3 regions of the Streptomyces sp. NPDC006551 genome follow, and region 3 is predicted to be linked to each of the others. Evidence: riboswitches for the same ligand, from Rfam matches in the RefSeq annotation. Region 3 holds a riboswitch; each other region holds the start of a gene.

Region 1 (7,691 bases), on a different contig from region 3:
GCCTCCCACAACGGCGTGTGGGACCTCTCCCTCCTCCAGGTCGTCCCCGGGCTGCGGATCGCCGCTCCGCGCGACACCGACCAGCTGAGGGCCCAGCTGCGCGAGGCCGTCGACGTCGACGACGCGCCGACGCTGCTGCGTTTCCCCAAGGAGACGGCGGGGGAGCCGATCCCGGCCGTGGGCCGCGTCGGCGGCATGGACGTCCTGCTCGACGAGCCGGACGCGGACGTGCTGCTGGTGGCCGTGGGCGTGATGGCCGACGTGTGCCTCCGCGGCGCCGATCTGCTGGCCGGTCGCGGAATCCGCTGCACCGTCGTCGACCCGCGCTGGGTCAAGCCGGTCGACGAGGCGCTCGCCCCGCTCGCAGCCCGGCACCGCCTCGTCACGGTCGTCGAGGACAACAGCCGCACGGGCGGGGTCGGCGCGGCCGTCGGCCAGGCGCTGCGCGACGCCGGGGTCGACGTACCGCTGCGGACGTTCGGAGTCCCCGAGCGGTTCCTCGCGCACGCCAAGCGGAGCGAGATCCTCGCCGACCTCGGGCTCACCCCGGTGGAGATCGCCGGACGGATCAGTGCCGCCCTGGCACACAAGGAGAACGGTCAATGAGCACGGACTTCGACCTCGCGGCGCTGCTCGCCGCCCGTGGCGCCGAGCGTTACGAGCTGCACGCCCGGCACCTCAACCACCAGCTCCCGCGCATGCTCCACACCATCGGCTTCGACAAGGTGTACGAGCGCGCCGAGGGCGCCCACTTCTGGGACTCCGAGGGCGGCGACTACCTCGACATGCTCGCCGGCTTCGGCGTCATGGGCCTGGGCCGGCACCACCCCGTCGTCCGCAAGGCCCTCCACGACGTCCTGGACGCCTCGCTCGCCGACCTCACCCGCTTCGACTGCCAGCCCCTGCCCGGGCTGCTCGCCGAGAAGCTGCTCACCCACAGCCCGCACCTGGACCGGGTCTTCTTCGGCAACAGCGGTACGGAGGCGGTGGAGACCGCGCTGAAGTTCGCCCGGTACGCCACCGGCCGGCCGAGGGTCCTCTACTGCTCCCACGCCTTCCACGGCCTGACCACGGGCTCCCTCTCGGTCAACGGGGAGGACTGCTTCCGGGACGGCTTCGCCCCCCTCCTGCCCGACACCGCGATCGAGCTCGGCGACCTCGACGCGCTGGAGCGGGAACTGCGCAGGGGCGATGTGGCCGCCTTCGTCGTCGAGCCCATCCAGGGCAAGGGGGTGCACGAGGCCCCGCCCGGCTTTCTGCGCGCCGCCCAGGAGCTGCTGCACGAGCACGGGGCCCTGCTGATCGCCGACGAGGTGCAGACGGGGCTCGGCAGGACCGGCGACTTCTACGCGTACCAGCACGAGGAGGGGGTCGAGCCGGACCTGCTCTGTGTCGCCAAGGCGCTCTCCGGCGGATATGTGCCCGTGGGCGCGACGCTCGGTAAGGACTGGATCTTCAAGAAGGTCTACTCCTCGATGGACCGGGTGCTCGTCCACTCCGCCAGCTTCGGCTCGAACGCGCAGGCCATGGCGGCCGGCCTCGCCGTGCTCTCGGTGATGGAGGCCGAGGGGACGGTGGCCAACGCCCGCCGGATGGGGGAGCTGCTGTCCTCGCGGCTGAGGGAACTCGTACCGCGCTACGAGCTGCTGCACGAGATCCGCGGGCGGGGGCTGATGATCGGGATCGAGTTCGGCCGCCCTTCGTCGCTCGGGCTGCGCAGCCGCTGGACGATGCTGCAGGCCGCCCGCAAGGGTCTCTTCGCCCAGATGGTCGTGGTGCCGCTGCTTCAGCGGCACCGGATCCTGACGCAGGTGTCGGGCGACCGTCTGGAGGTGATCAAGCTGATTCCGCCGCTGATCATCGACGAAGCGGACGTGGACCGGTTCGTGACCGCGTTCACGGCGGTGATGGACGATGCGCACGGCGGGGGCGGGCTGATGTGGGACTTCGGGAAGACGCTGGTCAAGCAGGCCGTCGCCCAGCGCTGAGGAATGTGCCAGTGAGGAACGCGGCCGGCACGGTTTGCCTCTGAGGCAAGTAATTTGCCCGGGAGGAAAGATCCTGGCGCAATGGAGGCATGGAGCACCTCGCCGGGGAGCCGTCCCCGGACCCCGCCGCACCGGATCACTCCGCGCCGGATCACTCCGCGCCCGACGCCCCGGACTCGGCCGCGACCGATCCCGACGCCCCCGGCCCCGCCGCACCGGACGCGCTTCCCGATGTGGCGCCGCGGCTGCGCGGGCTGCGCCGGCGGCGCGGGCTCACGCTGGAGGCCGCCGCCCGGCGGGCCGGGCTGTCACCGGCTCATCTCTCCCGCTTGGAGACGGGCCGCCGCCAGCCGTCGCTGCCGATGCTGCTCGCGCTCGCACGTGTCTACGGTACGACCGTCTCGGAACTCCTCGGCGAGGTGCCCCCCGAGCGCGACCCGATCATCCGCGCCGGCCGGGCCGAGCCCGTCGAGGCCGACGGATGGGTCTACCACCAGGCCGGCGGCCCCGGACGCGCCTTGCAGGCACTCCGCGTCCACGTGCCGTACGCCACCCGCGCCGACATCGTGCGGGTCCACCCCGGCGAGGAGTGGCTCCACGTCCTCGACGGCCGGGTGCGGCTCGCGCTCGGCGACGCCGTGCACGTCCTGGACCCGGGGGACAGCGCGCACTTCGACTCGCTCACCCCGCACCGCATCGGCGCCGCCACCCGAGGCGGCGCCGACCTGCTCTTCGTCCACACGCTGATGCAGAGCCCCGCCGCCGAGCTGTGTCTCGGCGAGGGGACCCCGCACCCGCGCTGAGCCCATCGGAAGGGGCCGACATGTCCGACAAATCCGCCGAGATCACCGGTGAGGAGCGCGGGGGCGGCAAGTTCCCCAAGGGGCTGGTCCTCCGCCTCTTCGCCTACCTGGTCGCCGGGCACCTCTTCGCGGGCTTCCTCTACCTGCTCTTCATGCTCGGCGGGCAGAACCAGTAGCCGCGCCGGCCGGCCGGGCTACGCCTCGGTGACGAGGCGCTCGCGCAGCCGCTCACGGGTCTCGGGGGCGAGCCCGAGACCCTGCGAGAGGTAGTTCTCGGCCGTGCCCCAGGTCCGCTCCATCGTCTCGAACGCGGCCCGGAGGTACTCCACGCGCGCGTCGAAGAGGGGACTGAGCAGCTCCATCACCTCGGGTGCCATGGCGTCCGCGGAGGTGGAGCTGCGGCGGATCTTGTAGCGGCGGTGGGGGTCGTTCGACTTGATGTAGTCCGCCTCGATCGCCTCGCGCTCGACGCCCACCGCGAGCAGCGAGATCGCTATGGACAGACCCGCGCGGTCCTTGCCCGCCGCGCAGTGCATCAGGGCGGGGACGCTGTCCTCGGCCATCGCGTGCAGGACGCGGCTGTGCTCCGCCGTACGCTCGACGATCATCTTCCGGTACGAATCGGACATGCGGTCGGCCGCCTTGCCGTCGCCGAGCGCCTCGCGCAGCTGCTCCAGGTTGCCCGCGCTGACCAGCTTCCAGAACTCCTTGCCGTCGGCCGGGTCGTTGAGCGGTATGTTCACATTTCGTACACCCGGCAGCTCGATGTCCGCGCCCTCCACCTTCCGGTCCGCCGCGTTGCGGAAGTCGAAGACGGTGTGCAGCCCGAGAGTGGACAGGAAGGCCGCGTCCTCCTCCGTGGCGTGCGCGAGATGGCCGCTGCGGAAGAGCCGCCCGAACCTCACCGACCCGCCGTCCACGGTCGGCAGTCCGCCCACGTCCCGGAAGTTGCGGACCCCGCTCAGCTCGGGTTCGGTCGACGGGACCTGCGGCAGCTGCTGCGTCACGAGTGCTCCTGAGTGTTGGCGGACTTCGACGATACGAGATCGGTTCCTGGGGCAATCATTCCGGGTGGCGGCCCGCTCGCACACCCCTGGGGCGGTAATGAGCGTTCTGTCCGAATTGGGGCGTTAGGGATAACGCGCCCTGGTAGCGGGGGAGATGGGTTCCGGGGCGTGAGCAGCGTCATAACCGTGACGGACCGTGCCTGATCGTCTTCCGCAATAGCCCTGCGAGAAAAGGAAATCGAGGCTCCGTCATCGCGGAGGGTGACCAGAATTCCGGTTGAATTTCACGGCGGGGAATGCGAGATGAATGCGACGGCTTGTTCGCGCCGACCCCGCTCGTCTACGGTCACCGTCAATCCGGTCGGACCGCCGAATCCTGCCACCGTCCGGAATCCGCACCCACCCACGTATGGCAGGAGCGGGGGACCCAGGTAGTACGCCGATCCGGCTCATGCCGGACCGGCTCGGGGTGAAGCCGCGTGAAAACGCGGCCGGACATCTCCAGTCCGAACCCGACAGCTCACCTCGTAGGCGACGGAGAGGAATTCGCCATGCCCGCGAAGGGTAAGCACCGCCGTCCCAAGGTCAACCCGATCACGCGCGGATTCGTCGCCGCCGGTACGGGTGGCGCCGTCGTCGCCCTGCCGCTCCTCGGCGCGACCGGAGCCCACGCCGCCGAGAAGACCGCTCCCGCCGTGACGCCCGAGCAGGCCGTCGCCGCTGTCGCCGCCGCCCCGGCGAAGGCCCCGGCCGCCGCGCCCGCCGCCGCCAAGGCCAAGCCGAAGACGTACTCCGTCGTCGCCGGCGACTATCTGTCCAAGATCGCCGCCGAGCACCACCTGGCCGGCGGCTGGAAGAAGCTGTACCAGGACAACCGCCAGGTCGTCGGCGAGAACCCCTCGCTGATCTTCCCCGGCATGAAGCTCACCCTCGGCGCCAAGTCCACGGCCAAGGCGCCCGCGCCCAAGGCCGCCGCCCCGAAGGCGGCTCCGAAGGCGGCTCCCAAGGCGGCTCCCAAGGCCGCTCCGAAGGTCGAGAAGTCCACCTCCGACGCGGCGGAGTCGCGCAGCTCCCGCAGCAGCGAGCGCGCCGCCGTGGAGTCCACGCCGGCGTCGCAGTCCTCCTCCGGCTGGGTCTCCCCGGTGGGCGGCGGTGTCTCCACGCCGTACCGTGCCTCCGGCTCGATGTGGTCCTCCGGCTACCACACCGGTGTCGACTTCATCGCCTCCTCCGGCACCTCCGTCAAGGCCGTCGGCGCGGGCACCGTGTACTCCGCCGGCTGGAGCGGTTCGTACGGCAACGAGGTCGTCATCCAGCACGCCGACGGCACCTACTCGCAGTACGCGCACCTCTCCTCCCTCTCCGTCTCCGCCGGCCAGTCCGTCAACGGCGGCGACCAGATCGGCCTGTCCGGCTCGACCGGCAACTCCAGCGGTCCGCACCTGCACTTCGAGATGCGCACCGGCCCGAGCTACGGCTCGGACATCGACCCGCTCGCCTACCTGCGCCAGAAGGGCGTCAGCGTCTGACGCACCGTCGTCCGGCGCGTCCTCGTCCGACGCGTCCTCGGTACGCTCCCGGGCCCGGCACCTTCGTGCCGGGCCCTCGGCGTATTCCGGCTTGGTGCAATCTTGACCGGTGGCATATGTCACTCACCGTCAACCCCTCCTTACGGTCGCGTAAGTCACATCCGTAAGGGAAAGATGTGCTCCCGTGGCAGACGATTCGAGATCAAGAGACATGAACGTATTCGGGTCGTACGCGGCGATCGGTGACAGCTTCACCGAGGGCGTCGGAGATCCCGGACCCGACGGGACGTATGTGGGATGGGCAGACCGTTTCGCGGTTCTGCTCGCCGACCGGCTGCCGGAGCACGACGCGTTCCGTTACGCCAATCTGGCCGTACGCGGCCGCCTCCTCGACCAGATCGTGGAGGAGCAGGTACCCAGGGCTAAGGAACTCGCCCCCGACCTGGTGACCTTCTGCGCGGGCGGCAACGACATCATCCGTCCCGGCAGCGACCCGGACGACGTCGCCGAGCGCTTCGAACGCGCCGTCGCCGACCTCACCTCCGCCGTCGGCACGGTCATGGTCACGACCGGCTTCGACACCCGGGACGTGCCCGTGCTGCGCCATCTGCGCGGCAAGATCGCCACCTACACGGCCCATGTCCGGGCCATCGCCGACCGGTACGGCTGCCCGGTCCTGGACCTCTGGTCGCTCAAGTCCGTCCAGGACAGGCGCGCTTGGGACGGCGACCGGCTGCATCTGTCGCCCGAGGGGCACACCCGGGTCGCGCTGCGCGCCGCCCAGGTCCTCGGCATCCCGGTGCCGGCCGACCCGGACCAGCCGTGGCCGCCGCTGCCCCCGCGCGGGACGCTGGAGGTGCGCCGCGACGACATCCTGTGGGCCAGGGAGTATCTGGTGCCCTGGATCGGTCGCCGGCTGCGGGGCGAGAGCTCGGGCGACCACGTGGCGGCCAAGCGCCCGGACCTCCTGCCCCTGTAGCCGTAGGTGCCACGGCGGCCGGGATCCGCTCCAGGACACGCCCGCGAACACGTCGTACCACGACAGCGTCTCCAGATGGAGGTAGCGGATGTGGCAGTCGCACACGGCGAGCGGGCAGGCGCGCGGGGCGCAGGGCGGCGCGGCAGAGCCCCCGCCCCACCCGCCATGGACCGGAGGCGCCGGTCGTTCGCGCGGGCCTGAGCGGGTGACGGGGCAGGAGTGGCGCCCCGGGACGGGCGCTGGGGGGTGCTGGGATGTGGGCGCGCGCCGGAGTCTCCGGCAGCCGTTCACGAAGGGATCGCCCGTGACGACCAGTCATCGCTCCACCGTCAGCGACCGCTTCCCCGCCCACGTCTCCGGCAGGCTCCCGGCCGGCCGCCGGCTGCGCCGCGCCTTCACCACGGGCACGGTGCTCGGCGGCCTCCTGCTCGCCGGCGCGGGACCCGCGCTCGCCGTGGGGGCCGACGGGGCGGCACCCCCGGCCACCGTCCGCACCGCGAAGGCCACCACCCTCACCGTGACCGGGGCCGGACGGGCCGCCGCCGCGCCCGACCTGGTCGTCCTCTCGGTGGGCGTCGAGGTCACCCGTAAGACCGCCAAGGAGGCGATGAGCGCCCAACGATCCGCCGCCGAGGCGTTGCTCGCCGCGCTGCGCGAGCAGGCCGTCGCCGCCGGTGACATCAGGACCGACAGTCTGTCCCTCTCCACGGTCTACGGCCAGAGCGACGGCGGCGAGACCGAGGTGACCGGTTATCAGGCCGGCCAGTCCTTCTCCGTGAAGGTCCGGGACATCGACCGCGCGGGCCGGGTCATCGGGGCCGTGACCGACGCGACCGGGGACGCGGGCCGGGTCAACGGCGTCGCGTTCGACGTCGCCGACCGGAGCGCGTTGCGCGCCCAGGCCCGCGAGGCCGCGCACCGGGACGCGTACGAGAAGGCTTCCCAGCACGCACGGCTCAGCGGGCTTCGGCTCGGCCGGCTCGTCTCGCTGACCGAGGACGACGCCACCCGTCCCGGCGCCGTGCCCGGCGTCCCCGCCGACGCGCAGCAGGTTCCCCTGGCCCCCGGTGAGATCGAGGAACAGGTCACGGTCACGGCGGTCTACGAGCTGCGCTGACCGTCCGGGTCGGGGCCGGGCAGACCCAACTCCCGGACCAGCGCCGCATCGGCCCACTCCAGCATCGAGGCGCGCGAAAGGGATCCGGCGTACGAGGTCATCTGCACGGCCAGCCCGTCCAGGAAGGCGGTCAGCCGCCAGGCCGCGGCCGCCGGGTCCTGGCAGGGGAACTCACCGGCCGCCGCGCCTTCGGCGATCACGTCGGCCAGCGCCGCCTTCCACTGCTGATCGAGGGCGCCCGCGACCTCGCGCAGGGCCGGTTCGCGCA
Region 2 (7,691 bases), on a different contig from region 3:
GTTCTGCTGGGCCGCGCGCGCCGGGGCGGCGCCCGCCCAGGCGAGGATGAGCACGTCCTCGCCCTTCAGGAACCGCTGGCAGCGCACACCACCCGTCGCGCGCCCCTTGCGGGGGTACTGGTCGAACGGGGTCAGCTTCGCCGACGTGGCCGCCGAACCGTCCAGCGTGCCCGTCGAGCCCGCGACCGTGAACACCACCGCGTCCGCGGCCGGGTCCACCGCCGTGAACGAGATCACCTCGGCGCCGGCCGCGAGCTTGACGCCCGCCATGCCGCCCGCCGGGCGCCCCTGGGGACGTACCTGCGAGGCCTGGTAGCGCAGCAGCTGGGCGTCGGAGGTGATGAAGACCAGGTCCTCCTCGCCCGTCCGCAGCTCGGTCGCGCCGACGATCCGGTCACCCTCCTTGAGGGTGATGACCTCCAGCTCTTCCTTGTTCGCCGGATAGTCCGGCACCACGCGCTTCACCACGCCCTGGAGCGTGCCGATCGCCAGACCCGGCGAGGACTCGTCGAGCGTGGTCAGACAGACCACCGTCTCGTCGTCCCCCAGGGTCAGGAACTCCGCCAGCGGCGCCCCGCCCGCGAGGTTCGGAGCGGCGGCGGTGTCCGGCAGCTGCGGCAGGTCGATCACCGCGAGCCGCAACAGCCGCCCGGCCGACGTCACCACGCCGACGTCACCGCGCTGCGTCGCCGGGACCGCCGAGACGATCACATCGTGCTTGACGCGCCTGCCGTCCTCGGCGGCCGGAAGCTCCGCCGTCGCCGTACGGGCCAGGAGACCGGTCGAGGAGAGCAACACCCGGCACGGGTCGTCCGCGACCTCCAGGGACGCGGCCGCGACCGGCGCGCCCGCCGACTCCAGGAGGACCGTACGCCGGTCGGTGCCGAACTTCTTCGCCACCGCGGCCAGTTCGGAGGAGACCAGCTTGCGCAGCTCGGAGTCGGACTCCAGGATCCCGGTCAGCTCGTCGATCTCGCCGTTGAGCCGGTCCCGCTCGGACTCCAGCTCGATCCGGTCGAACTTCGTGAGCCGGCGCAGCGGGGTGTCCAGGATGTACTGCGTCTGGATCTCGCTCAGCGAGAAGTGCTCGATCAGGCGCTCCTTGGCCTGCGCGGAGTTCTCGCTGGAGCGGATGAGACGGATGACCTCGTCGATGTCGAGGAGCGCGACGAGCAGGCCCTCGACGAGGTGCAGCCGGTCGCGCTTCTTGCTCCGGCGGAACTCGGAGCGGCGGCGCACGACGGTGAAGCGGTGGTCGAGATAGACCTCGAGCAGCTCCTTGAGGCCCAGCGTGAGCGGCTGGCCGTCGACCAGGGCCACGTTGTTGATGCCGAAGGACTCCTCCATCGGCGTCAGCTTGTAGAGCTGCTCCAGGACCGCCTCGGGCACGAAGCCGTTCTTGACCTCGATGACCAGGCGCAGGCCGTGGCTGCGGTCGGTGAGGTCCTTGACGTCGGCGATGCCCTGGAGCTTCTTGGAGCCGACCAGATCCTTGATCTTGGAGATGACCTTCTCCGGGCCGACCGTGAAGGGCAGTTCGGTGACGACGATGCCCTTGCGGCGGGCCGTCACGTTCTCCACCGTCGCCGTGGCGCGGATCTTGAACGTGCCGCGGCCGTTCTCGTACGCGTCCTTGATGCCGGACAGGCCGACGATCCGGCCGCCGGTCGGCAGGTCGGGGCCGGGCACGAACCGCATCAGCGCGTCGAGGTCGGCGTTCGGGTGCCGGATGAGGTGCCGGGCGGCCGCGATCACCTCGCCCAGGTTGTGCGGCGGCATGTTGGTCGCCATGCCGACCGCGATGCCGGAGGCTCCGTTGACCAGCAGATTGGGGTACGCCGCCGGCAGCGCGACCGGCTCCCGCTCCTGGCCGTCGTAGTTCGGCGAGAAGTCGACCGTGTCCTCGTCGATGGACTCGGTCATCAGCAGCGCGGCCGAGGCCATCCGGGACTCGGTGTACCGCATGGCGGCCGGCGGGTCGTCGTTGCCGAGGGAGCCGAAGTTGCCGTGGCCGTCGACGAGCGGGACCCGCATCGAGAACGGCTGCGCCATCCGCACCATCGCGTCGTAGATCGACGCGTCGCCGTGCGGGTGCAGCTTGCCCATGACCTCGCCGACGACACGGGCGCACTTCACATAGCCGCGGTCGGGACGCAGCCCCATCTCGTTCATCTGGTAGACGATGCGGCGCTGCACCGGCTTCATGCCGTCGCGGGCGTCCGGCAGCGCGCGGGAGTAGATCACCGAGTACGCGTACTCGAGGAAGGAGCCCTGCATCTCGTCGACGACGTCGATGTCGAGGATTCGCTCCTCGAACGCGTCGTCCGGCGGCGGTGTCTTCGTGCTGCGGCGGGCCATCGCGGCTGCGGCTCCTTCACCAACAAGGTTGATCTGACGCGGACCATTGTGGACCGTCCCACCGACAACGCCGACCGCGACCCGGGCTCGGCCCTCCCGGCGGGCCCGTCGTCGGCCGTACGCGACCCGTCGCGACCCGGAAGAGGGAAGCGGCGAACCTGCGGGAACTTCGCCAGGTGTCGGTGCGCTTGCATACAGTGGCAGGACTTTTCCATATCGCGATCGAAGGGACGTACATGCCCATGGGTCACACGGCCACGGCCGAGGCCGGCTCCGGCGGCCTGACAGCGACCGAGCACCGGCTGGCCAACGGCCTGCGCGTGGTGCTCTCCGAGGACCACCTGACCCCGGTCGCCGCGGTCTGCCTCTGGTACGACGTCGGCTCGCGCCACGAGGTGGCGGGCCGCACCGGTCTCGCCCACCTCTTCGAGCACCTGATGTTCCAGGGCTCGAAGCAGGTCCACGGAAACGGTCACTTCGAGCTGGTCCAGGGCGCGGGCGGCTCGCTCAACGGCACGACGAGCTTCGAGCGCACCAACTACTTCGAGACGATGCCGACGCACCAGCTGGAGCTCGCGCTCTGGCTGGAGGCGGACCGGATGGGCTCGCTGCTGGCCGCTCTGGACGACGAGTCCATGGAGAACCAGCGCGACGTCGTCAAGAACGAGCGCCGCCAGCGGTACGACAACGTGCCCTACGGCACGGCCTTCGAGAAGCTGACCGCCCTCGCGTACCCGGAGGGCCACCCGTACCACCACACGCCGATCGGCTCCATGGCCGACCTGGACGCGGCCACCCTGGAGGACGCGCGGAGCTTCTTCCGTACGTACTACGCGCCGAACAACGCGGTGCTGTCGGTCGTCGGCGACATCGACCCGGAGCAGACGCTCGCCTGGATCGAGAAGTACTTCGGCTCCATCCCGTCCCACGACGGCAAGCGGCCCCCGCGCGACGGCACCCTGCCCGACACCATCGGCGAGCAGCTGCGCGAGGTCGTCGAGGAGGAGGTCCCGGCCCGCGCGCTGATGGCCGCCTACCGCCTCCCGCACGACGGCACGCGCGAGTGCGACGCCGCCGACCTGGCCCTGACCGTCCTCGGCGGCGGAGAGTCCTCCCGGCTCCACAACCGTCTGGTCCGCCGTGACCGCACGGCCGTCGCGGCCGGCTTCGGCCTGCTGCGCCTGGCCGGCGCGCCCTCGCTGGGCTGGCTGGACGTGAAGACGTCGGGCGGCGTCGAGGTCCCAGAGATCGAGTCCGCCGTCGACGAGGAGCTGGCCCGCTTCGCCGCCGAGGGTCCGACGCCCGAGGAGATGGAGCGCGCCCAGGCCCAGTTGGAGCGCGAGTGGCTGGACCGGCTCGGCACGGTCGCCGGCCGCGCCGACGAACTGTGCCGGTACGCGGTGCTGTTCGGCGACCCGCAGCTCGCCCTGACGGCCGTTAACCGGGTCCTGGACGTCACCGCCGACGAGGTGCGCGAGGTCGCCGCGGCCAGGCTGCGTCCCGACAACCGCGCGGTGCTCGTCTACGAACCGGTCACCGCCGAGCAGAGCGAGAGCGACGAGGAAGAGGGAGCGGACCAGTGAGCGACGCTGCCGCGTCTTTGACGAGCATGGAGTTCCACCCGCAGCCGAAGCCGGGCACCGCCCGCCCCTGGGCATTCCCGGCCCCCGAGCGCGGCGCGCTGGACAACGGCCTGACGGTGCTGCGCTGTCACCGCCCCGGCCAGCAGGTGGTGGCCGTCGAGATCTTCCTCGACGCGCCCCTGGACGCCGAGCCGGAGGGTCTCGACGGAGTCGCGACGATCATGGCCCGGGCCTTCTCCGAGGGGACGGACAAGCACTCGGCGGAGGAGTTCGCCGCGGAGCTGGAGCGCTGCGGCGCCACGCTCGACGCGCACGCCGACCACCCGGGCGTACGGATCTCCCTGGAGGTTCCGGTCTCCCGGCTGCCCAAGGCGCTCGGTCTGCTCTCCGAGGCCCTGATCGCCCCGGCCTTCGTCGACACCGAGATCGAGCGGCTGGTACGCAACCGGCTCGACGAGATCCCGCACGAGACGGCGAACCCCGCCCGCAGGGCGGCCAAGCAGCTCTCCAAGGAGCTCTTCCCGGCCGGCTCGCGCATGTCCCGGCCGCGCCAGGGCACCGAGGAGACGGTCGCCGCGATCGACGCCGCGGCCGTCCGCGCCTTCTGCGAGGCGCACGTGCGGCCCGCCACGGCCACCGCCGTGGTCGTCGGCGATCTGACCGACGTCGACCTGGACAAGGTCCTCGCCGAGACCCTCGGCGCCTGGACGGGCGACACGACCGAGCCGCGTCGCATGCCGCCGATCACGGCCGACGACACCGGCCGCGTGGTCATCGTGGACCGTCCCGGCGCGGTCCAGACCCAGTTGCTGATCGGCCGCGTCGGCGCCGACCGGCACGACCGGGTCTGGCCGGCCCAGGTCCTCGGCACGTACTGCCTCGGTGGCACCCTCACCTCCCGCCTGGACCGTGTCCTGCGCGAGGAGAAGGGCTACACCTACGGCGTGCGGGCCTTCGGCCAGGTGCTCCGCTCCGACGGCGAGGGCAACGGCGCCGCGATGCTCGCCATCAGCGGTTCCGTCGACACCCCCAACACCGGCCCGGCGCTTGACGACCTGTGGAAGGTGTTGCGCACGCTCGCCGCCGAGGGGCTGACGGACGCGGAGCGCGACGTCGCGGTGCAGAACCTCGTGGGCGTGGCGCCGCTGAAGTACGAGACGGCCGCCTCTGTCGCCGGGACGCTCGCCGACCAGGTCGAGCAGCACCTTCCGGATGATTTCCAGGCGCAGTTGTACGCGCGTCTGGCCGAGACCGGCACGGTGGAGGCGACGGCGGCCGTCGTCAACGCCTTCCCGGTGGACCGTCTGGTCACCGTGCTCGTGGGTGACGCGGCGCAGATCGAGGAGCCCGTGCGCGCGCTCGGCATCGGCGAAGTGACCGTCGTCACCGGCTGATCGAGGAGCTCCAGCGCCACTTCGAGGACCCCGACGTCACCCTACGTCGGGGTCCTCGCCTTTGTTGGGTCTTTGTCCGTATTGCGGGAGAGGGTGCCCGTCTGCCCTGTGGCATGTCTTACAAAAGGACGTGTCTGTTTGCTGATTGAAAGACAGTCCGCTTAGCGTCGGTCCGGCTGTTCGTCAGTTGCACCCGCCGCGACCGCGGCACCGGACAGTCATCGCCGAGTCCCCGTCAGGCGCGAGCCTGGGGAGCCGGGGACCCACACGAAGTCCCTGGGGTGAATCGGACGCCTTCGCCTGAGCGCGGAGGGGCCCGTAGGAGACCTTCCTGCTCCGAACCCGTCAGCTAACCCGGTAGGCGAGAAGGAAGGAAAGGATCAGCCACTTCATGGCGTTCACCCGTGCCACCGGGAAGCATCGTGGTCCGAGCCGTATGGCGCGCCGCAGCGCGGGCATCGCCGGCGTCGCCGCCCTCGCCACCACCGGCGTCATCGGAACCCTCGCCTCCCCGGCGCTCGCCGCCGACACGGACACCCGCTCGCTCGAGGACACCGGCCTGAACCAGGCCGTCGTCTCCGAGTCCCTGGCGGACCAGATCGACGTCCAGGCCGCCGTCCAGGAGCGGGAGGCCGTCGAGGCCCTCGCCAAGGCGAAGGCCGAGGCCCGTGCCAAGGCCGAGGCGAAGCGCAAGGCCGAGGCCCGCGCCAAGGAGATCCGCGAGGCCAAGGAGCGCGCCGCCCGTGAGGCCGAGCGCAAGCGCCTGAACTCCTTCCAGCTCCCCATCGCCGGTTCGTACGTCACCACCGGCTACAAGACCGGCGGCTCCCTCTGGTCCTCCGGCAGCCACTCCGGCGTCGACTTCCACGCCGCCTACGGCAGCAAGGTCGTCTCGGTGGGCTCGGGCACCGTCGTGGAGGCCGGCTGGGGCGGCGCGTACGGCAACAACGTCGTCATCCGGATGAGCGACGGCACGTACACCCAGTACGGGCACCTCTCGGCCATCAGTGTCTCGGTCGGCCAGACCGTCACCCCGGGCGAGCGGATCGGCATCTCCGGTTCGACCGGCAACTCCACCGGCCCGCACCTGCACTTCGAGGCCCGCACCAGCGCCGAGTACGGCTCCGACATCAACCCGGTCGCGTACCTGCGCGCCCGTGGCGTGAACGTCTGACCCGACCGCGCCCCTCCGCGTCAGAAAAGCCCCGGCTCGTACTGAGCCGGGGCTTTTCTCGGCCAAAAGATATCCATGGATTCCCGGTAGCCATCGGAATTGCCGCCCCGCTGCAATAGAGTCACCGGACAGTCGTCCGTCATCGAAGAGTCGGCGAGGAACCGGCGGACGGACGTCAATAGGATGGGTTTCGCGCGGATTGAGGCGGAGGTCGAACATGCGCATCCCCGCGCACTCGGTATGCACGGCGATCCGGGACGACATCGTCTCCGGGGTCTTCGAGCGCGGCAGCCGGCTGACCGAGGAGCAGCTCGCCCGCCGCTATGGAGTCTCCCGCGTCCCGGTCCGCGAGGCGCTGCGAACCCTGGAATCGGAGGGGTTCGTGATCACCCGCCGGCACGCGGGGGCCCATGTCGCCGAGCCCACCGAGCAGGAGGCGGCCGACCTGCTGGACGTGCGGTCGCTGCTGGAGCCGCTGGGTGCCGCCCGCGCCGCCCAGCGCCGCACCGAAGCCCATCTCAAGGTGCTGCGCGGCCTGGTCAGGCTCGGCCAGGAGCGGGCCAGGCGCGGCCAGGGCGACGATCTGCGCTCGCTCGGCGGCTGGTTCCACGAGACTCTGGCGCAGGCGTCCGGCAGCCCGGCGCTCACGGCGCTGCTCACCCAGCTCCGGCACAAGATCGCCTGGATGTACGTGGTCGAGCCGGCCGGCCGGCCCGTGGAGGCATGGGCCGAGCACGGGGCGATCGTCGACGCCGTGGCGCGCGGCGACGCCGAGCGGGCCCGTGCGCTCACCGCCCTGCACGCCGAGCGGTCGCTGGTCCTGCACCGGCTGAAGAGCTCCGGGCGAGGGCGTGTGAGGGCTTCGCAACATGTCGTAAACACCGCGAGCGTCCGGAATTAACGACGGGGCCGTATACAAAGAGATGGAATTCTCCGGCTGTATTCGTGCTGCCCGAAATAAGGCCGACGGGAATGGCGTCGCCCGGAATTGTGCTTCCCTTTATTCCGGTCCGGAGTGACCACACGGAAAACGAAGGAGCCGCGCCCGCCGTGATCGACGGCGGGCGCGGCCCCTTCGTGAAGTGTCGTCAGACGGTCTCGGGAAGCTCCTCGAGGCCCTCGGCAACCAGCTTGGCGAGACGGTCCAGAGCGGCCTCGGCGCCCTCGGCGTCCGAAGCGAGC
Region 3 (7,691 bases):
CACCCCACGACCGCCCGGCCCCTCCGCGAACGCCGTCCTCGGCCGACCGCATCCCAGGAGTGGGACCGCTCACCCGCGCGCGGGTTCCCGACGGCACCGGGCAGGCCCTCGTCGTTCTGGGAGAGACGGCGGACACCAACCGGGCCACCGCCGTGCTCTACGAACGCGACGAACGGAAACAGTGGCGTCGAGTGGCGGGACCGTGGTCCGCGCACAACGCCCTGCGTGGCTGGACCACCCACCATGTGGCGGACGATCTGCGCACACCGATCGGGGTGTTCCGCATCGGTGACGCCGGCGGGCGACTGCCCGACCCGGGCACGCCGCTGCCGTACGACCAGGACGAGGAGTTCGCTCTCGACGGCACCGGCTTCGCCGGGGAGCCGCTGGAAGGCTCCTTCGACTACGTGATCGCCATCGACTACAACCGCGTCCCCGGTACGACCCCGCTCAACAAGGAACGGCCCCTGGGACTCGGCAGGGGCGGAGGCGTATGGATCCACGTCGACCACGGCGGGCCCACCCAGGCGTGCGTCTCGCTTCCCCGCGACGTCATGCCGCGACTCCTGCGCGCACTGGACCCGCGGAAGGAACCGGTCGTCGTCATGGGCCCGAGGGCGGACATCGCACGCTGAGGGCCGACACCCGTCCGTCGGCCCCGCTCCACCGGAGTACGACATACGAGAGGGGCCCCGGGCGACGGCCCGGAGCCCCTCTCGGACGCGGCGCCGGAGAGATCAGTAGGGGCCGTTGACGTTGTCGATGGAGCCGTAGCGGTCGGCGGCGTAGTTGCACGCGGCCGTGATGTTGGCGACCGGGTCGAAGAGGTCCATCGACGTACCGGGCACGTGGTAGGCGAGGAAGGTCGGCTCGATCACCTGGAGCAGGCCCTTCGAAGGAGTGCCCTTGGCGGCGTTGGAGTCCCAGAGGTTGATCGCCTGCGGGTTGCCCGAGGACTCGCGCATGATGTTGCGGTGGATGCCGTCGTACGTGCCGGGGATGCCGTACCGGGCCATGACGTCCAGAGACTCCCGGATCCAGCCGTCGAGGTCGTTGGTGTACTGCTGGGCCGCGGCGGGTGCGGCCGGCGCAGCCGCCTTGGCCGCCGTCGACGGCCGGCCGGGGGCGGCGCTCCGCTCCTGGGAGCGGCTGGCGCGGTCGGTGGTGGACGGCGCGGCCTTCTTGGGCTCTGCCTCGGCCTTCGGCCCTGCCTTCGCCTTCTGCTGTGCCTTCGCCTTTGTCTTCGGCTGCGCCTCGGGTGCGCCCGCCGACTGCTTGCGAATCGTCAGTTCGAGACCAGGGTGAATAAGTGACGGGTTGTCACCCACGGCACTGCGGTTGATCCGGTACAGGACTTTCCAGCCGCCCCGGACACCCTGCTCGTCCGCGATCACTGAAAGGGAGTCACCGGGCGCCACCGTGTACTTCTTGGCGGCGGTTCCGGGTGCTGCGGGAAGCGTTTCTTTGATCTTTTCCACGGTCCTCGCGGCGGTCTTCTCCGCCGCGATTCCGGTGGGAGCGCCGGCCGCCTTCGCGGGAGTGGCGTGGGCGGCGGCGGTCGCGACCAGGGGCAGGGCCAGTGCGGCGCCGCCCGCGCCCGCCAGGGCGATGCCCCGGGTCAGGGGGCGTGGCTTGGGGCGCCGGTGCTTACCGTGTGCAGGCATGATGAGTTCCTCTCCGGCGCCTGCGGGGTGAGCTGTCGGGTTCGGGCTGGAGATGCCCGGCCGCACGCGTGCGACTTCACCCCGATCCGATCCGGATTTCCGAACCGGAGAGAAAAGTGGGTCCCCCGCTCCTGCCGACGGGTGAATAGGTGGTCTTTCGGACGGTGGCAGGATTCGGCGATCCGTCCGAATGCAGGTGACCGTAGGCGAGAAATGTCGCCGAAAACAAGTCTTCCGGTCCTCAGGAATTCCGGAATGCGGCGGCCGTGTGTGACGCCGCCCTCGGTACGGGGCCCGGAGGTGCCGAACTCCCTTTGTGGGAAGGCTGCCGGGCGGGGTGAAGGCGGTTCCATCGAACGGTCGTGATTCACGTCACCCGACGGCTGATATCGCCCTTAACAGGAAATTACCCCCGGTGAGGAGAATCGAAAGGAAAACGAATAACATCCCGCAGTGTCCCTTTTGATGGTTTATTTCCTGCGAGGATGGCTGCCTTGCGGTGCAAGGTAGTGAGTGACTATCATGCACCGCATGACAAAGGAGCTGCCGGGCGCCGGTGACCAGCGGCGCAGCCAGCTTCTGCGCGGAGTGCTCGACCTATGCCTGCTCGCGCTGATCGCCGAACGGCCCCGATACGGCTTCGAGTTCGTCGAGGCGCTCACGGACAGCGGGCTGGAGCTGGTCAGCGAGGGCAGCATCTATCCGCTGCTGTCCCGGATGGAGCGGGCCGGACTCGTCGAGTCGTTCCGTGCGCCGTCGTCCAGCGGAGGCGCTCCCCGGAAGTACTACCGGCTGACCGGGGCGGGCCGAACCGAACTGGACCGAGGGCGGACCGTCTGGCGCACGTTCGCCGCGCAGGCCGGCCGCGTCCTGACCGACACCGACGAACCGACGGGGGAAAGACAACATGACAACTGAGCGGATACTCGCGGTCTGCCGCAGCAACTGGGAGTACCGGGGCATCGACGACGCCGCCGTCCGCGACATGCTCGCCGAGCTCTCCGCCCACCTCCAGGACGCGGAGGCCGCCGGACGCGCACCACAGGACGTCGTCGGCGAGGACGTCAAGGCGTTCGCCGCCTCCTGGGCCCGGGCGCGCAGGCCGCTGCACCACCGCGTCCTGCGGATGGGCGCGATGATCCTTTTCGTCGCGGGCCTGCTCCTGCTGGTCGCGCACCTCGCCCGCTGGGCGCCGGCGGTGGACATCACCCCGGGGCGCCTGGCCTTCTGGCTCGGCATCACGGTGGTCATCGTCGTCCTGGAACTGCGCCGTGGCTCCCTCGGCCTGGGCAAGAGCTGGCTCGTGGCACACGTCGTCGGCCTGCCGATCCTCCTGCTCACCGACGCGCTCGCGGGCGACGCCCCGCTCTTCCGCCTGCCGCTGTGGGGCACGGTGCTGCTGACGCTGCCGGGACTCGCGTACGCCGTCGCGGAGGCGCGCGCCGGGAAGCGCGGGCCCGTCCTCACCGCCGACCAGACCTGACGCGCCCTCACCGACGACCGCGTCCGAGACGCGATCCGCCTCGACCGGACCCCACGCCGCCTGCCTCGGCCGAGGCAGGGCACCGGGCGGGGCGCCGGCCGAGGCAGGGCGGTTCGGTACCGCGAGCCCGGCCGTGTCGCCGCAGGTGAAAGCGTGATTATCGGTTTGCCGGGCTCCGCTCGCCGTGGGAGCCTGTGCTGCCGCGCGGACGGACCGACGGCGAACGGAGGGGGACCATCTGTGGGTGCGTCAGCGGCACGTGACATCGTGGCGACGAAGCTCGGCTCGGTGCGGGGGACGACCAGGGACGGGCTGCGCGTCACGCTGGGAATCCCCTACGCCGCACCGCCGTTCGGGGCCGGGCGGTTCCGCGAGCCCCTGCCCGCCGAGCCCTGGGACGGTGTACGGGACTGCACCCGCTTCGGGCCCGTCGCCCCGCAGTCCGCCGAACTGCCCGGAGCCCCGGTCTGGCGACCCGGCGACGAGGACATCCTCACCCTCAACATCTGGTCACCGGCCGAAGCGTCCGGCCCGCTCCCCGTGCTGTTCTGGATCCACGGCGGCGCCTACACCTTCGGCTCCTCGGCCCAGCCCGACTACGACGGGTCCGCGCTCGCCCGGGCCGGACTGGTCGTCGTCTCCTGCAACTACCGTCTGGGCTTCGAGGGGTTCGGGCACGTTCCCGGCTTCCCCGACAACCGTGGCCTGCTCGACCAGATCGCCGCACTGGAATGGGTACGGGACAACATCACGGCCTTCGGAGGCGACCCGGACCGGGTCACGGTGGCCGGACAGTCCGCGGGCGCCGGTTCGATCGCCTGCCTGATGAGCGGCGCGCGAGCCGACGGCCTCTTCCGCCGTGCCGTCGCGCACAGCGTCCCCGACGCCTACTTCCCACCGGACTTCGCCGCCGGACTCGCCCGCAAGGTGGCGGAGGCCGCCGGTGTCGAGCCGACCGCCGAGGGTCTTCTGTCCGCGAGCCCGCAGGCCCTTGTCGAGGCCTCGGACCGCGTGGTCTCCCAGTACGCGGGGGACCCGGACTCAGGGCCCCTGCACTACGACACGGTCATCTACGGCCCGGTCCTCGACGGGACGCTGCTCACGGCGGACCCGCTCGACGCCCTCTCCGCCGGCGCCGGCCGTGACGTCGACCTCCTGGTGTGCCACACCACCGAGGAGTACTGGCTGATGCGGCAGGTCGGCAGCATGCCGCCGGTCACGACCGAGGACGGCCTGGCACGCTTCGCCGCGGAGTACGGCCTTCCCGGCGACCTCGTCGAGCGGTACCGCACCCTCCTGCCCGAGGAGCCGGTGCTCGACGTCTACCTCGCGCTCGCCGGTGACGCGCTCTTCGCCACCCACAGCGTCCGCCTCGCGCAGGCCCACGCCCGGGCCGGCGGCCGTACCCACCTCTCCCGGTTCGACCGCCGCCGTACCCGCCCCGACGGCACACGGGTACGGGCCTGGCACGCGGCGGACGTTCCCTTCGCGCTGGGCACCCTGGACGCCGTCGGCGTCGACTTCCTCACCGGCGGCCCCGCCGACGCGGACGACCGCGACCTCTCGCGGCGCATGGTCCGGGCCTGGTCCGGCTTCGCCACCGCCGGCGACCCGGGCTGGCCGGCGCTCGACGGCCCGTCCGGGACTCCGGTCCACGTCTGGGCCGTCCCCGGAGACCGCGGCGAGGGCCCTGCGGCGACCCACGGCCTGTGGCGCGACGTACGAGCCGCCGCGCTGCGGCTGTGAGAGGGCGTTCTGCGAGGTTTTCGGGAGTTCTAGAGCGGGTCATTGGCGGCTGACCATACGGGTCACGCCCGCGACGACCGTCGTCGCCAGGATCCAGCCGGTGATGATCAGGGCGTACGACAGCCATTGGTGCCAGCCGTCAGGGGCGAACGATGCCTCCTGACCGAAGTTGATGATCGGTAGGAGCAGGTCGAGGGTGTAGAACACGGAGTTGAAGTCAGGGGCCTCGTCCGCCTTGATGGGGCGTGGGTGGTCCAGGCCGTACGCTATCGATCCGATGGTCATGAGGGACAGCAGCCAGACGGCCGCACGCAACGGGCGGAAGCCGTAGCCCACAGTGGCGTCCTGGACGTACCCCCACAGCCGTCCGTACCAAGTGAGCGTGGCGCGTCGGCGGCGCTGCTTGGCGAGTTGGACGAGCCGGGCCGCGTCGTCGTCACCGACGTGGCGGTAGGCGGCCGTCAACTGCTCGTAGCCGTACGGCTCATACCGCTCGCCGTCCCGCTCAAGCATCGGAAGGCGGCGCTCGGCGGGCTCGTGCGGGGTGAGTACGGTGTACGTGAGGTTGCTGAGATACACCTGGTCCGGCAGCATCTCCGGTTCAAGGGTCAGGATCTCTATTTGAGAACGCCGTAGATTCAAGGCGCCCTCGATGCGATCACCGCTGCGCAGCCAGAGTTCACCGATGACACAACTGCTCGCCCGCAGTGCCGTGTCGCCCGGATGCGAGAGGCGGGCGTGGAGCAGGTCGAGACGGCCCGTTATGCGCGATCCTCGGAGCTCGACCCGCCCCTGCGCTCGAACGCACCGGGCCCGTACATGGGCTCCCACGTTGAGGTTCTGCGCGTCCAGCGCGGTGCCACCGGGCTTGCTGAACTCGGCGTCCTGAACGTTGATCCGCCCGGCGACGGAGGCGCCGGTGAGCCGTACCTGGCCGTGCGCGCGCATCTCCGGCGCCCACAAGTCGTCCCCGATCGCGGCCTGGTTGAGCTGCAGCACCGGCTCAGAGTCGTCCGGCGCCGTGAACTCCGCCCGCTCCATGAACAGCGCCCCGGAGATCTGCGCCCCACCGAGCCGCACCGGCCCCCGCATACGGCAGTCCGTCATCCGCAGCACCCCCTCGACCCGCAAGGTTGCCGAGGTCAGGCCCGGCAGAACGGACTTGCTCAGATTGAGCTGGCGCAGCTGGGCACCGTACAGGTCGGGAACACCGTCGAATTGGCAGTGGCTCAGCCGGATGGCGGCGTCGATCGTGGCGTACTTCAGGTCCAGTACGCCAGTGATCCGCGCGCCCGTGATCTTGAGCGCGGCGATCTCCCCCTCCTCCTGCGGAGCCTTGAGCAGCAGCGCCCGCAGCACACTCGCCCGTACGGTCCGCTCGGCGCCCCAGGTGTTGCCGATCGCCGGATCCTCGTTCTCGGCGGCGCGGAAGTCCACGGACTCGCCTCGCGGAAAGGCCCGCCATATGCGTACCTCGGCCGGCGTCAGATCGTTGGTCTCACTCACGCCGGGACTCTGACGTGCTGCGTTCGGGCTGTCAACTGCCGTACGGAGCACGCCATGCTGTCCGACGTCTTCCCGCCCGGCTCTGGCCGAGCCTGGCCCTTACCTCATCGACTGCGAGCCATTGACTCCTAGGTCGTGTCTCCTTGAAAAGCTATGGCCGCCATTCCTGGCGGTAGGCGGGGTGCTCGGCGTATGACTGGGCCAGGACTCGAAGCGCGTATGCCAGGCCGGCCCAGCGGGGGTCCGAGGGATTCATGGCCTTGTAGTCGTGCGCCAGTTGCTCGGTCAGGTCGAGCATGGGGAGATGGCTGTCGAGAAGAGCCTCGCCGCCCAGGGTGTCGGCCACGTGGGCATAGGCGTGGTTGTCGTCCATGATGCGTGCGACGAGGAACCTCACAAGATCGTCCATGTGGCCATCTTCGCGGGCAAGGCGGTTCGGGGGTCAAGCGGCTGTCCAGATGAGGATGGCAGCGAGGTGGTGTGCGGCTTGGTAGGCGATGGCGAGCTTGTCGGTTCGCATGGCCAGGCCGCGCCACTGCTTGAGTCGGTTGATGCAGCGTTCGACGGCGTTGCGCTGCTTGTATGCCTCGGCGTCGAAAGCTGGTGGGCGACCGCCGACGCGGCCTCGCCGCAGGTAGCGCCACTGGCAGCCGGTGCGAGCCTGGTAGAGGATGGCGTTGACGATCTCCCGCATCGCGTACTGGCCCTGGTGCCCGCTGACAGAGGGATGCTGCGCCTTCCAGGCGGTGATGACCGGCCGGATCAGCTCCCAGGCTTCATATCCGACAGGTCACTCGGGTACGGAGGCCGCTCATCCACGCCCACCAGCACACCGCAGCGGTGGCAAACCGCAAGCCCTGGAACCGGACAACCTGCTTTCAAGTACTACGAAAACCGCTCAAAGCTCGCAGAACATCCTCTGAGACGCGCCGCCCGCGGACCCGCCCGCCGGGGCGAGTCCGGCACGCGGGATAATCGCGGTGTCGACCGACGCGTCGATCGCCCTGTCAAGCCATGTGACATGTGAAGCCGCGCGAGACGCCCGGCCGGGCCCGGCCCGGCAGGCGCTCGCCGCAGGAGAGGAAGACCCCGATGGACGTCCAGCACTTCGAGCGCGTCCACGCGTTCATCGAGGCGCGCCTCCGGCCGCTGTTCGACGCCGAGACGGGCAGCGAGCACGGCTTCGGCATGGACGACACCTCCCGCTCCCTGCGCGCGCTCCTCAACACGGTGAAGGCCGCGGCCGCGGTCAAGGGCCTCGCCGCACAGCGGGCGGACGCCGACCGGACGAC

The links. Region 3 has a riboswitch for cyclic di-AMP ahead of ABZY12_RS24045 (LysM peptidoglycan-binding domain-containing protein). Riboswitches for the same ligand answer to the same signal wherever they lie in the genome.
Region 1: it holds a riboswitch for cyclic di-AMP, as region 3 does, so the genes downstream of both, ABZY12_RS07060 (LysM peptidoglycan-binding domain-containing M23 family metallopeptidase) here and ABZY12_RS24045 (LysM peptidoglycan-binding domain-containing protein) in region 3, are expected to answer to the same signal.
Region 2: it holds a riboswitch for cyclic di-AMP, as region 3 does, so the genes downstream of both, ABZY12_RS21895 (M23 family metallopeptidase) here and ABZY12_RS24045 (LysM peptidoglycan-binding domain-containing protein) in region 3, are expected to answer to the same signal.

What each region holds. Positions count from the first base shown of each region.
Region 1 is NZ_JBEXOT010000004.1:184,013-191,703, forward strand. It holds gene dxs (1-deoxy-D-xylulose-5-phosphate synthase) at 1-606, shown strand, start outside; gene ABZY12_RS07040 (aspartate aminotransferase family protein) at 603-1,988, shown strand; gene ABZY12_RS07045 (helix-turn-helix domain-containing protein) at 2,078-2,791, shown strand; gene ABZY12_RS07050 (DUF6126 family protein) at 2,812-2,967, shown strand; gene ABZY12_RS07055 (tyrosine-protein phosphatase) at 2,986-3,798, opposite strand; cyclic di-AMP (ydaO/yuaA leader) riboswitch at 4,156-4,345, shown strand; gene ABZY12_RS07060 (LysM peptidoglycan-binding domain-containing M23 family metallopeptidase) at 4,350-5,327, shown strand; gene ABZY12_RS07065 (SGNH/GDSL hydrolase family protein) at 5,539-6,306, shown strand; partial or broken gene ABZY12_RS07070 (radical SAM protein) at 6,323-6,432, opposite strand; gene ABZY12_RS07075 (SIMPL domain-containing protein) at 6,611-7,423, shown strand; gene ABZY12_RS07080 (TetR family transcriptional regulator C-terminal domain-containing protein) at 7,408-7,691, opposite strand, start outside.
Region 2 is NZ_JBEXOT010000025.1:65,048-72,738, forward strand. It holds gene ABZY12_RS21880 (DNA topoisomerase IV subunit A) at 1-2,358, opposite strand, end outside; gene ABZY12_RS21885 (pitrilysin family protein) at 2,595-3,941, shown strand; gene ABZY12_RS21890 (pitrilysin family protein) at 3,938-5,335, shown strand; cyclic di-AMP (ydaO/yuaA leader) riboswitch at 5,548-5,714, shown strand; gene ABZY12_RS21895 (M23 family metallopeptidase) at 5,727-6,509, shown strand; gene ABZY12_RS21900 (GntR family transcriptional regulator) at 6,727-7,410, shown strand; gene ABZY12_RS21905 (HPr family phosphocarrier protein) at 7,598-7,691, opposite strand, start outside.
Region 3 is NZ_JBEXOT010000030.1:26,365-34,055, reverse strand. It holds gene ABZY12_RS24050 (hypothetical protein) at 1-635, shown strand, start outside; gene ABZY12_RS24045 (LysM peptidoglycan-binding domain-containing protein) at 738-1,664, opposite strand; cyclic di-AMP (ydaO/yuaA leader) riboswitch at 1,669-1,854, opposite strand; gene ABZY12_RS24040 (PadR family transcriptional regulator) at 2,196-2,582, shown strand; gene ABZY12_RS24035 (hypothetical protein) at 2,572-3,147, shown strand; gene ABZY12_RS24030 (carboxylesterase family protein) at 3,388-4,893, shown strand; gene ABZY12_RS24025 (membrane-associated oxidoreductase) at 4,933-6,399, opposite strand; gene ABZY12_RS24020 (DUF6221 family protein) at 6,551-6,808, opposite strand; partial or broken gene ABZY12_RS24015 (transposase) at 6,842-7,027, opposite strand; partial or broken gene ABZY12_RS24010 (transposase) at 7,031-7,218, opposite strand; gene ABZY12_RS24005 (hypothetical protein) at 7,492-7,691, shown strand, end outside.